Regions from separate parts of the Caballeronia sp. LP006 genome, predicted to be linked through region 2. Evidence: predicted binding sites of a transcription regulator. Region 2 holds the regulator's gene; the other holds the start of a gene.
What was found. Region 2 encodes FliA, which starts transcription of late flagellar genes. Its sites were predicted from a motif close to CTAAAGTTTNNNNNNNNNNNGCCGNTA; they were not measured.

Region 1 (4,422 bases), 2.2 Mb from region 2:
GTCGTTCACCATCAACGACCGCGAAGACTCCGCCGATCTCATGAACCTCGTGCGCCACGAACTCGGGTTATCGTCGAAAGAGAAGCGCTTTCCCGCCAAGTCCACGTGCTTCAGCATTTATTCGCGGGTGGTCAACACGGGCGCCTCGCTTGCCGCCGTGCTGGATCAGTCGTATCCGTGGTGCCGCGAGTGGGAGGCGGACTTGAAGCGTCTCTTCGCCGCCTACGTCGCGGCCAAACAGACGCAAAGCGTGCTCGATTACGACGACCTCTTGCTTTACTGGTCGCATCTCGCGGCCGAGCCGACTATCGCCGCCGATCTGTCGAGCCGCTTCGATCACGTGCTCGTCGACGAATATCAGGACACCAACCGCCTTCAGGCCACCATTCTTCTGGCGATGAAACCGGACGGCCGCGGCCTCACCGTCGTCGGCGACGATGCGCAGTCCATCTACTCGTTTCGCGGCGCGACGGTGCGCAATATCCTCGATTTTCCGCGGCACTTCGACCCGCCCGCCGCAACCGTCACGCTCGATCGCAACTATCGTTCGACGCAGCCCATTCTCGAAGCGTCCAACGCGGTGATCGGCATGGCCACCGAGCGCTATACGAAGAACCTCTGGACCGACAAGGCATCGGCGCAAAAACCGCGCGTGGTGAGTGTCGCCGATGAAGCCGATCAGGCGCGCTATATCGTCGAACAAGTGCTGGAGGCGCGCGAGGGCGGCATGAAGCTCAAGTCGCAGGCCGTGCTGTTTCGCGCGGCGCATCACAGCGCGACGCTCGAAATCGAACTCACGCGCAAGAACATTCCGTTCGTGAAGTTCGGCGGGCTCAAGTTTCTCGACTCCGTGCATGTCAAGGACGTACTCGCCGTATTGCGCTGGGCGGAAAATCCGCGCGATCGTGTCGCCGGCTTTCGCGTGGCGCAATTGCTGCCGGGCGTCGGGCCGGCCATCGCCGGGCGGCTGCTGGACAGCGTGGCGCAAGCCGAACGTTCATCGAATGCGATTGCCGCCTTCCATGCGCCCGCCCGCGCCAGCGAAGACTGGCCGCGTTTCGTCGGCCTGATGGCGAAGCTCTGCGGCCGCGAGAGCGGCTGGCCGGCGGAGTTCGAAATGATCCGCCGATGGTACGAGCCGCATCTCGAACGCAATCACGAAGACGCGGCCATTCGTCTTGGCGACGTATTGCAAATGGAGAGCATCGCGTCGACCTATCCCACGCGCGAGCGCTTTCTCACCGAACTCACGCTCGATCCGCCCGATGCGACCAGCGACGAGTCCGGCGTGCCTCTTATCGACGAAGATTATTTGATTCTCTCGACAATCCATTCGGCGAAGGGGCAGGAATGGCGCAATGTTTTCGTGCTGAACGGCGTGGACGGCTGCATTCCATCCGATCTGGGCACGGGTAGCGACGAGGAAATCGACGAAGAGCGGCGGCTGCTTTATGTGGCGATGACGCGCGCGAAGGAAGATCTGCATATCGTCACGCCGCAGCGCTTTTACGTGCACAACCAGACGCATCTGGGCGACCGGCACGTGTGGGCGCAACGCACGCGCTTCATTCCGCAGCATCTGATGCAGAACTTCGAAGCCACCGCGTGGCCGCCGGTTCCGGTCGCCGCCGCGCCGACGGCGGCGGGACTCGCGGCCGCGGCTAAGGCGAAGATCGATATCGCGGCGCGCTTAAAGGGGATGTGGGATTAGCGGTAAGCGGCGCCCGGTCCATGCCTAACGCTGCGCCCGCGAAGTCTTCGGCACGCGCGGCGCCGGCGCAAAGATGCTCCGTAGCCATGCGGCAAATCGCGTGAACCCATCATAAGGTTCATCGACAAACAACTCCGGCCGCAGCGAGCGAATGTATTCGAGCACCTGCTGCGCTTCCTGCTTCTGAATCGACCCATAAAAAATGCCGAGCCGCAGCAGACAGCGCAATTCACCGAGCTTCTCGCGCGCATTCGAGCCAACGCTGTTTTCCACCGCGATCTTCGTCTCATAGGTGCGCTGACGCAGCGAATCGGCGAGGCGCCACGCGGGCGTCTGCATCTTCTCCTCGACTTCGCGGATATCCATCGCGGCCGACTTGATCTGCGAGGCGAGCACATCGACTTGCGAAGCATCGCCCTTCGCCTCGGTGACGATGGCCGTCGCCCATTCGCGCGATGCCTTCACGAGATCCTCGGCGTTCCAGTCCGAGCGGATCGCGAACGCGAAACCGTGTTCGGCCGCCTGTCGGATCAAAATCTCGACGACATCCGGAAATTCCTTGTCGAGCGCGCGTTTGGCCCACGCGTACTGGCCTTGCGACAGCATGCGCTGCACCGCCTGCTCGGTCAGCGGCGTCGGATTGTCGAGCAGCTTGGCGCGCAGAAAGTCCTCGAACGTCGGCGTGACGAACTGCGGGTCGAGCTTGAGCGACAGGCGCATGAACGCCTCATAGTCGCGATGCAATGAAGCGATGGTCTCGTCGCGAAACGATAGGGTTATTTGACGCATGTTGGTTCCCGGTTCCGCGCTCGGATGGCCCGATGGCGGGAAATGCCTTTGGCGTCCGCTTCGACGGCGGAGTCCATTCGTTTCTGATAACGGCGTTACAGCCGGGAACTTGAGGGTGTTCTGAAAGCCGTTGCGCGAAGAAGCCTTTAACGCAAGACGACGAACTGCCAAACGAAGAAAACCGCGAGCGACACCCCGATGGTAAGCAAGGGCCGCCTGGTCCACGCGCACACGGCCACCGCAACCACGGCGGCCACGAGTTGCGGGTTGCGCCATGTGATTTCCGCGCCGTTGCCATGCGGCGAGACGGTCATCGGCACGATGATCGCGGTCAGCACCGTCACCGGCACGAAGCCGAGCGCCGTGCGCACGATGGGCGGAAACGGCAGCCGCTCGCCCAGCACGAAGACGGCCGCGCGGATCAGATACGTGACGAGCGCCATGCCGAGAATCAGCAGCACATAGTTCGATGTGGTCATCGTGCGCGCTCCTTGCGGTTATCGCCGTTCGATTCGCGCTCGCGTCGTTCCATCAGCGTGATCGCCATGCCGACTCCGATTCCCACCAGCACCGCCGCAAGCAGGCCGAGCTTGTATGGCCAGTCCTGCCACGCGAACGACAGCACGCCCGATGCCATCGCCGCCGCGACGAAGCGCACGGCCACCAGTTGCGGCACGATGATGGCGATGAACGTCGCGACCATCGCGAAGTCCAGCCCGAGCGACTTGAGCCCTGGGAATGCGGCGCCGAAGAGCAAGCCGACGAGCGTCCACAGTTGCCAGTTCAGATACATCGAGAGGCCAGAGCCGAAGAAGTAGTGCGGGCCGATTTCGCCCGGCGCGCGCTTCTGGTAATGCGCGTAAGCGACGGCGAACACTTCGTCGGTGAGCAGACCCGACAGCGCCCAGCGCCAGCGCGCGGGCAGATGCGCGACATAAGGCGCGAGCGTCGCCGAATAAAGGACGTGCCGCAAGTTGATGACGAAGGTCGTCGCCCAGATCACGATGAAGCTCGCGTGTCCCGCGATCATGCCGATGGCGATGAACTGCGCCGAGCCCGCGAACACCGCGAGCGACATCAGCTGGCCGTGCCAGAGCGTGAGCGGGCTCGCCGTGACGAGCGTGCCGAAGATGACGCCGAAGGGCGCGGCGCCGACCATCATTGGAATGGTGTCGCGCGCGCCGGCGGCGAATTCCCGCAGCGCGGGGCTGGATACTGCTTTCAAATCGTGCCTCCGTTATAAGCCAATATGAGCGCTTGGGCATTCATATCGGTCGCCGGGAGGATAAGGCATGCAGTAAGCATCGGGCTTGTACGATCGTGCGGCGCTCGTGGCTCGCGTGACGGTTTCAACCAGCCTGCCGGCAAGTCGTACAGTTTACAACTTCATTGTGAGCGCGGCGGGGCGCGCGCATCGCTTCACTTCCTTCACTTCACGGGAATGGTCGTGCCTTCGGGAACCGGCACCGCCGTCACGCTGTTCTTCGGACTACCGGTCGCAATGCGGTCGCTGTAGGTCAAGTAGACGAGCGTATTGCGTTTGGCGTCGACCACGCGCACCACGTGCAACGTCTTGAAGATGAACGACATGCGGTCGGAGAAGACATCGGTCTTCTGCTTGAGCGGCTGAGTGAATTTGATCGGCCCGACCTGACGGCAGGCGATAGACGATTCCGTCGGATCTTCCGCGATGCCGAGCGTGCCTTTCACGCCGCCCGTGCGCGCCCGCGACACGTAGCAGGTGACGCCCGCGACGAGCGGATCGTCATAGGCTTCGACGGTCACGCGGTCGGAACCGGTGAAACGGAAATTGGTGTTGACGCTCGCGATTTCCTCGGCCTGCGCTATTGCCGCGCCGAACAAGGTAACGAGCGCCGCAGCGGTAGCGGTGAGGAGAGTGCGGTTCATCGTGATCCTTCGGA
Region 2 (4,422 bases):
AAGAGTGCGCCGGACCAGCCGCCGCTCGCGGGCTGCATTCTGACCAAGCTCGACGAGGCGACCAACCTCGGCAGCGTGCTCGATACGGTCATCCGCTACAAGCTGCCGGTGCATTACGTATCGACCGGTCAGAAGGTGCCGGAGAACTTGTACGTCGCAACCAAGCGTTTCCTCATCAAGAGCGCGTTCTGCATTCCGCGCGATGGCTCGCCTTTCGTGCCGCAAGACGACGATGTGCCGGCGCTTCTGTCCGCACTGTCCGCACGCGCCACGACCGAACTGCATGGAGTCCATTTTGGATAAGTTCGTGCTCGATCAGGCTGAAGGCCTGAGAAGGCTGCTGACGCGCGCCAGTTCTCGCGTGGTGGCTGTAGTGGGCGGACCGGCGGGCATCGGTTGCACGTCGGCGGTAGTGAACCTCGGCGCGGCGTTGTCCGTGCATGGCAAGGATGTGCTCGTCATCGACGAGCGGCATAACGCGGGCTCGGTCAGCCGCATGGCGGGTGTGGATGGCGCGGGCGCGCTCTCGGCGGTGATGTCCGGCCGTCGCGAACTGCAGGATGTCGCGGTGCGCACGCCGATGGGTTTTTCGCTGATCGCCGCACCGCGCGATGAACGTATCAGCCACGACGCAGCGCAAGCACGCGCGCTGCTCGACGGCCCCGCGGATATCGTGCTGATCGATGCGCAACTCGATCGTAATGGCGCGCTCTCGTCGCTCGCGGCGCAGGCGCATGACTTTCTGATAGTGACGCGGGTAGCCGCGTCGGCGATCACCGAGGCGTATGCGTGCATGAAGCGCTTGCACTACGCCCACGCGATCGGCCAGTTCCGCGTGCTGATGAATCACGTGCAGGACGCAGCCGATGCAGCGGTCGCGTTCGACAACCTCTCGGGTGTCGCGAGCCGTTATTTGGCCGTGTCGCTCGTGCAGGCAGGGTATGTGTCCGAGGATGCGCGCGTCGCTCGGGCGAGGGAGCTCTCTCGGTGTGCGGTGGAAGCGTTTCCGGCTACGGCCGCGGCGCGCGACTACCGCTACATCGCAGCCGAGCTGCTGCACTGGCCGATGCGTCCCGCGCCGTTTTCGCGCGGCGACGAAGCGAGCCAGTACGACGCGCACATTCCGGTTGGCGAGTCTGGTGAAAGCGGACGGAAAGCGGCGCACCGAGCGGCGGCGTTTTCCGATCATGCAATGAGCAGCACGGCGTCGATGTGATATTGAAAGGTGAACAGGATGTATAACGCCCAAGGCAAACTCTCGCAGTCCGACGTGCTTACGAAATATGCGCCGCTCGTTCGCCGCCTCGGACTCCAGCTCGTCGCCAAAATGCCGGCGAGCGTCGATCTCGACGATCTGATCCAGGCCGGCATGATTGGCCTCCTCGATGCGGCTAGCCGCTACAAGGAAGATCAGGGCGCCCAGTTCGAAACCTACGCAAGTCAGCGTATTCGCGGCGCCATGCTCGACGAGTTGCGCGCCAATGACTGGTTGCCACGCAGCATGCGCAAGACATCGCGCGAAGTGGAGTCGGCGGTACACAAGGTGGAACAGAACCTTGGCCGTTCAGCCAGCGAGACCGAAGTCGCCGAGCACATGAAGATGCCGCTCGACGAGTATCAGTCGATGCTGCAGGACTTGCATGGCAGCCAGTTGATCTATTACGAAGACTTCGACCGCTCGGCGGACGACGAGCCGTTCCTCGACCGTTACTGCGTCGATCGTTCGGACCCGCTGTCGGCGCTTCTGGACGACAGCCTGCGCGGCGCGCTGATCGAAGCCATCGACAAGTTGCCGGAGCGCGAGAAGCTGCTCATGAGCTTGTACTACGAGAAGGGCCTCAACCTGCGCGAAATCGGCGCGGTGATGGAAGTGAGCGAGTCGCGCGTGTGCCAGTTGCATAGCCAGGCCGTGGCGCGTTTGCGTGCGAAGCTGCGGGAACAGTCGTGGACTAGCGTCGAGGCTTGAGTTCCGAGTTGTAGAGGCGCGCGAAGCCCCGAACCGGGGCCGCGCGCTTTTTGCTCTTGCCTTTGCAAAGGCGCTCGAATGCGCGCGGATGGGCTCAATGCATCTCGAAGTCGCGCGCCTCGGCGAACACCGTCTTGCCTTCGCCGAGACTCTTTGCGCGATACATCGCGCGATCCGCGGCTCTCAGCACGGCGGTGATATCGGCGTCATGCGCTTCTGCCGCGCTCGACAGCAAGCAGGCGCCGATACTCGCCGATACGCTCACTGGCCGCTCCTGCACCAGCGTGAGGTCGGCGAGCGCCGAATGGATGCCATCGGTGAGCGTGAGCACCGCGCTGCGATCGCGCATGTTGCGCGCGAGCACGACGAACTCGTCGCCGCCCAGCCGCGCGATGGTGTCGGTCTTGCGCATGCGCCGTGCAAGCAATTGCGCGAACGACTGCAACAGCACGTCGCCGACCGCGTGACCGTAGGTATCGTTCACGCCCTTGAAGCCGTCGAGGTCGATCAGTAGCAGTGCGCTGGTGTTCGCGTCGGCGGCTTCGGGCGCGGACATCGCGCGATTCACGGTTTGTTCGAGCGCGTAACGGTTATAGAGGCCCGTGAGCGGGTCCGTCGATGCCTGCCGCGCCAGCACGCGATTCGCGCTGCCAAGCCTGTCGACCAGCACACTCAGATACACCGACGCGCCCAGCACGCTCAGCGCGAGCCCGAGCGCGGCGGCGCGGTTTGCCACCCACCACGGTTGCCACAACGCCAGCGCGACGATCGCGACGAGCGCCATCGCGCACGAAATGGCGAGCGTGCGCTTGCCGTAGCGGCATCCCGAGCCGATCAGAAACCAGAACACCACCCACAGCAGCGGCAAGGCGAGCGTGCCGCAGAGAAAGAACATCGCGCCGAGCAACGCCTGATCGAGGATAGTGGTGATGACGAGCCGGACGTTGGACAGCGCCATCATCCGGCTGACGAGCAATAGTGTGATTGCACCGTAGGACACGTAGAGCGCGATCAACCGCGTGATCAGCGACGCGTTGGCCGAAGGGTGCCGCCACGCATACACCGCATAAGCCAGCAGAACTGCCGCTCCCATCCCGATACGCAGCATGGCTTGCTCGCGTTCGGGATTCCGGTTGCCGGACCATGCGAAGGCATAGGCCCGGCGTGCCGGTTGATGCGCCTGCTCCATACTGAACCCCTGGTGGTGATTTCTTGCTGTTATGGTCTTTTGCGCGTGTCTTTGCTGTCGCGCTTTTGTCTTATTGCGGCCCGGTCGCGATGTTCGTCTCCGACGACTGGTATTTTGCAACGTTTTGCCAAGCTGCTGTGAATCGTGTAAGAACGCATCTCGGACAGATGATTAACGGCGTTTTCTGCGGATGCTTCAGTGCTATGAGCGACGACTTTTCTCTCGCTGGCGAATGGCTGGCGGTCTGTAATGGCGATGACGTGCCGGCGGGTTCGACGCGAGCGTTCATCGTCGCGGATGAGCGCATCGTCGTATGGCGCGATGCCGAAGGCGTGGCGCATGTCTGGCGTGACTACTGTCCGCATCGCGGCGCGCAACTGTCGCTGGGCACGGTGACGAACGATCAGCTCGTGTGTCCCTATCACGGCTGGCGCTACGACACGCTTGGTCAGTGCGTGCTGATTCCGTCGAATCCGTCGCTTCGGCCTTCGAAACGCGCGTGCGCCACCGCGTTCGTCGCCGAGGAGAAATACGGCGTCGTGTGGATGTGCTTCGGCGAGCCCGCGCACGCGCTCGATTTCTTTCCCGAAGCCGCGATTCCGGGCGGACGGCGCATCAACCTTGCGCCGCAGACGGTGAAGTCATCCGCGCCGCGTGTCGTCGAAAACTTCCTGGACATGGCGCACTTTTCGTTCGTGCACGTGGGCATTCTCGGCGAGGATGCGCATACCGAAGTGCCGGACTATGAAGTCGTGGAAAGCGCCGACGGACTCGAAGCGCGCCAGTGCCGTTTCTGGCAGCCGGCGGGTTTGCCGGGGCAGGGCGGCGCGATGATGGATTACGTTTATCGCGTGAAGCGGCCGCTGGTTGCGAAGCTCACGAAGATGGCGTCGGGGGCAATGGGCGCACTGCATATCATGCTGGTGGCGTCGCCCGTGACGCAGACCGAGACCCGCGCGTGGCTTGTTTCCATTCACGAAGACGAGACTTCGCACAGCGACGAGGAGCTGTACGACTTCAACATGGAGATTCTGCTGCAGGACACGCCGATCGTGGAGTCGCAATGGCCGAAGCTGCTGCCGCTCGCGCTCGATGCGGAGTTGCATCAGAAGTGCGACCGGATGTCGGTGGCGTATCGGAGATGGTTGGCGGGGATGGCGTTTGGGTGGGGGACGACGAGCGCGTGATTCGATGGCCGGTAAGCCACCGCATCAAACACGCTTGATGAGTCGACCCAGCACGTTCGCCAAGTCGCCGCCGGGCAGGC

Region 1: a site for FliA is predicted at 2,588-2,614, ahead of P9250_RS28450 (DUF4088 family protein). Genes of this name have one in related genera too.

The regions. Positions count from the first base shown of each region.
Region 1 is NZ_JARTVW010000005.1:2,537,146-2,541,567, reverse strand. Features, by position in the region: gene P9250_RS28455 (ATP-dependent helicase) at 1-1,711, shown strand, start outside; gene P9250_RS28450 (DUF4088 family protein) at 1,736-2,500, opposite strand; gene P9250_RS28445 (AzlD domain-containing protein) at 2,647-2,979, opposite strand; gene P9250_RS28440 (AzlC family ABC transporter permease) at 2,976-3,662, opposite strand; gene P9250_RS28435 (CreA family protein) at 3,929-4,408, opposite strand.
Region 2 is NZ_JARTVW010000005.1:308,790-313,211, reverse strand. Features, by position in the region: gene flhF (flagellar biosynthesis protein FlhF) at 1-303, shown strand, start outside; gene P9250_RS18150 (MinD/ParA family protein) at 296-1,216, shown strand; gene P9250_RS18145 (RNA polymerase sigma factor FliA) at 1,235-1,966, shown strand; gene P9250_RS18140 (diguanylate cyclase) at 2,061-3,155, opposite strand; gene P9250_RS18135 (aromatic ring-hydroxylating dioxygenase subunit alpha) at 3,359-4,342, shown strand; gene P9250_RS18130 (arylamine N-acetyltransferase) at 4,367-4,422, opposite strand, start outside.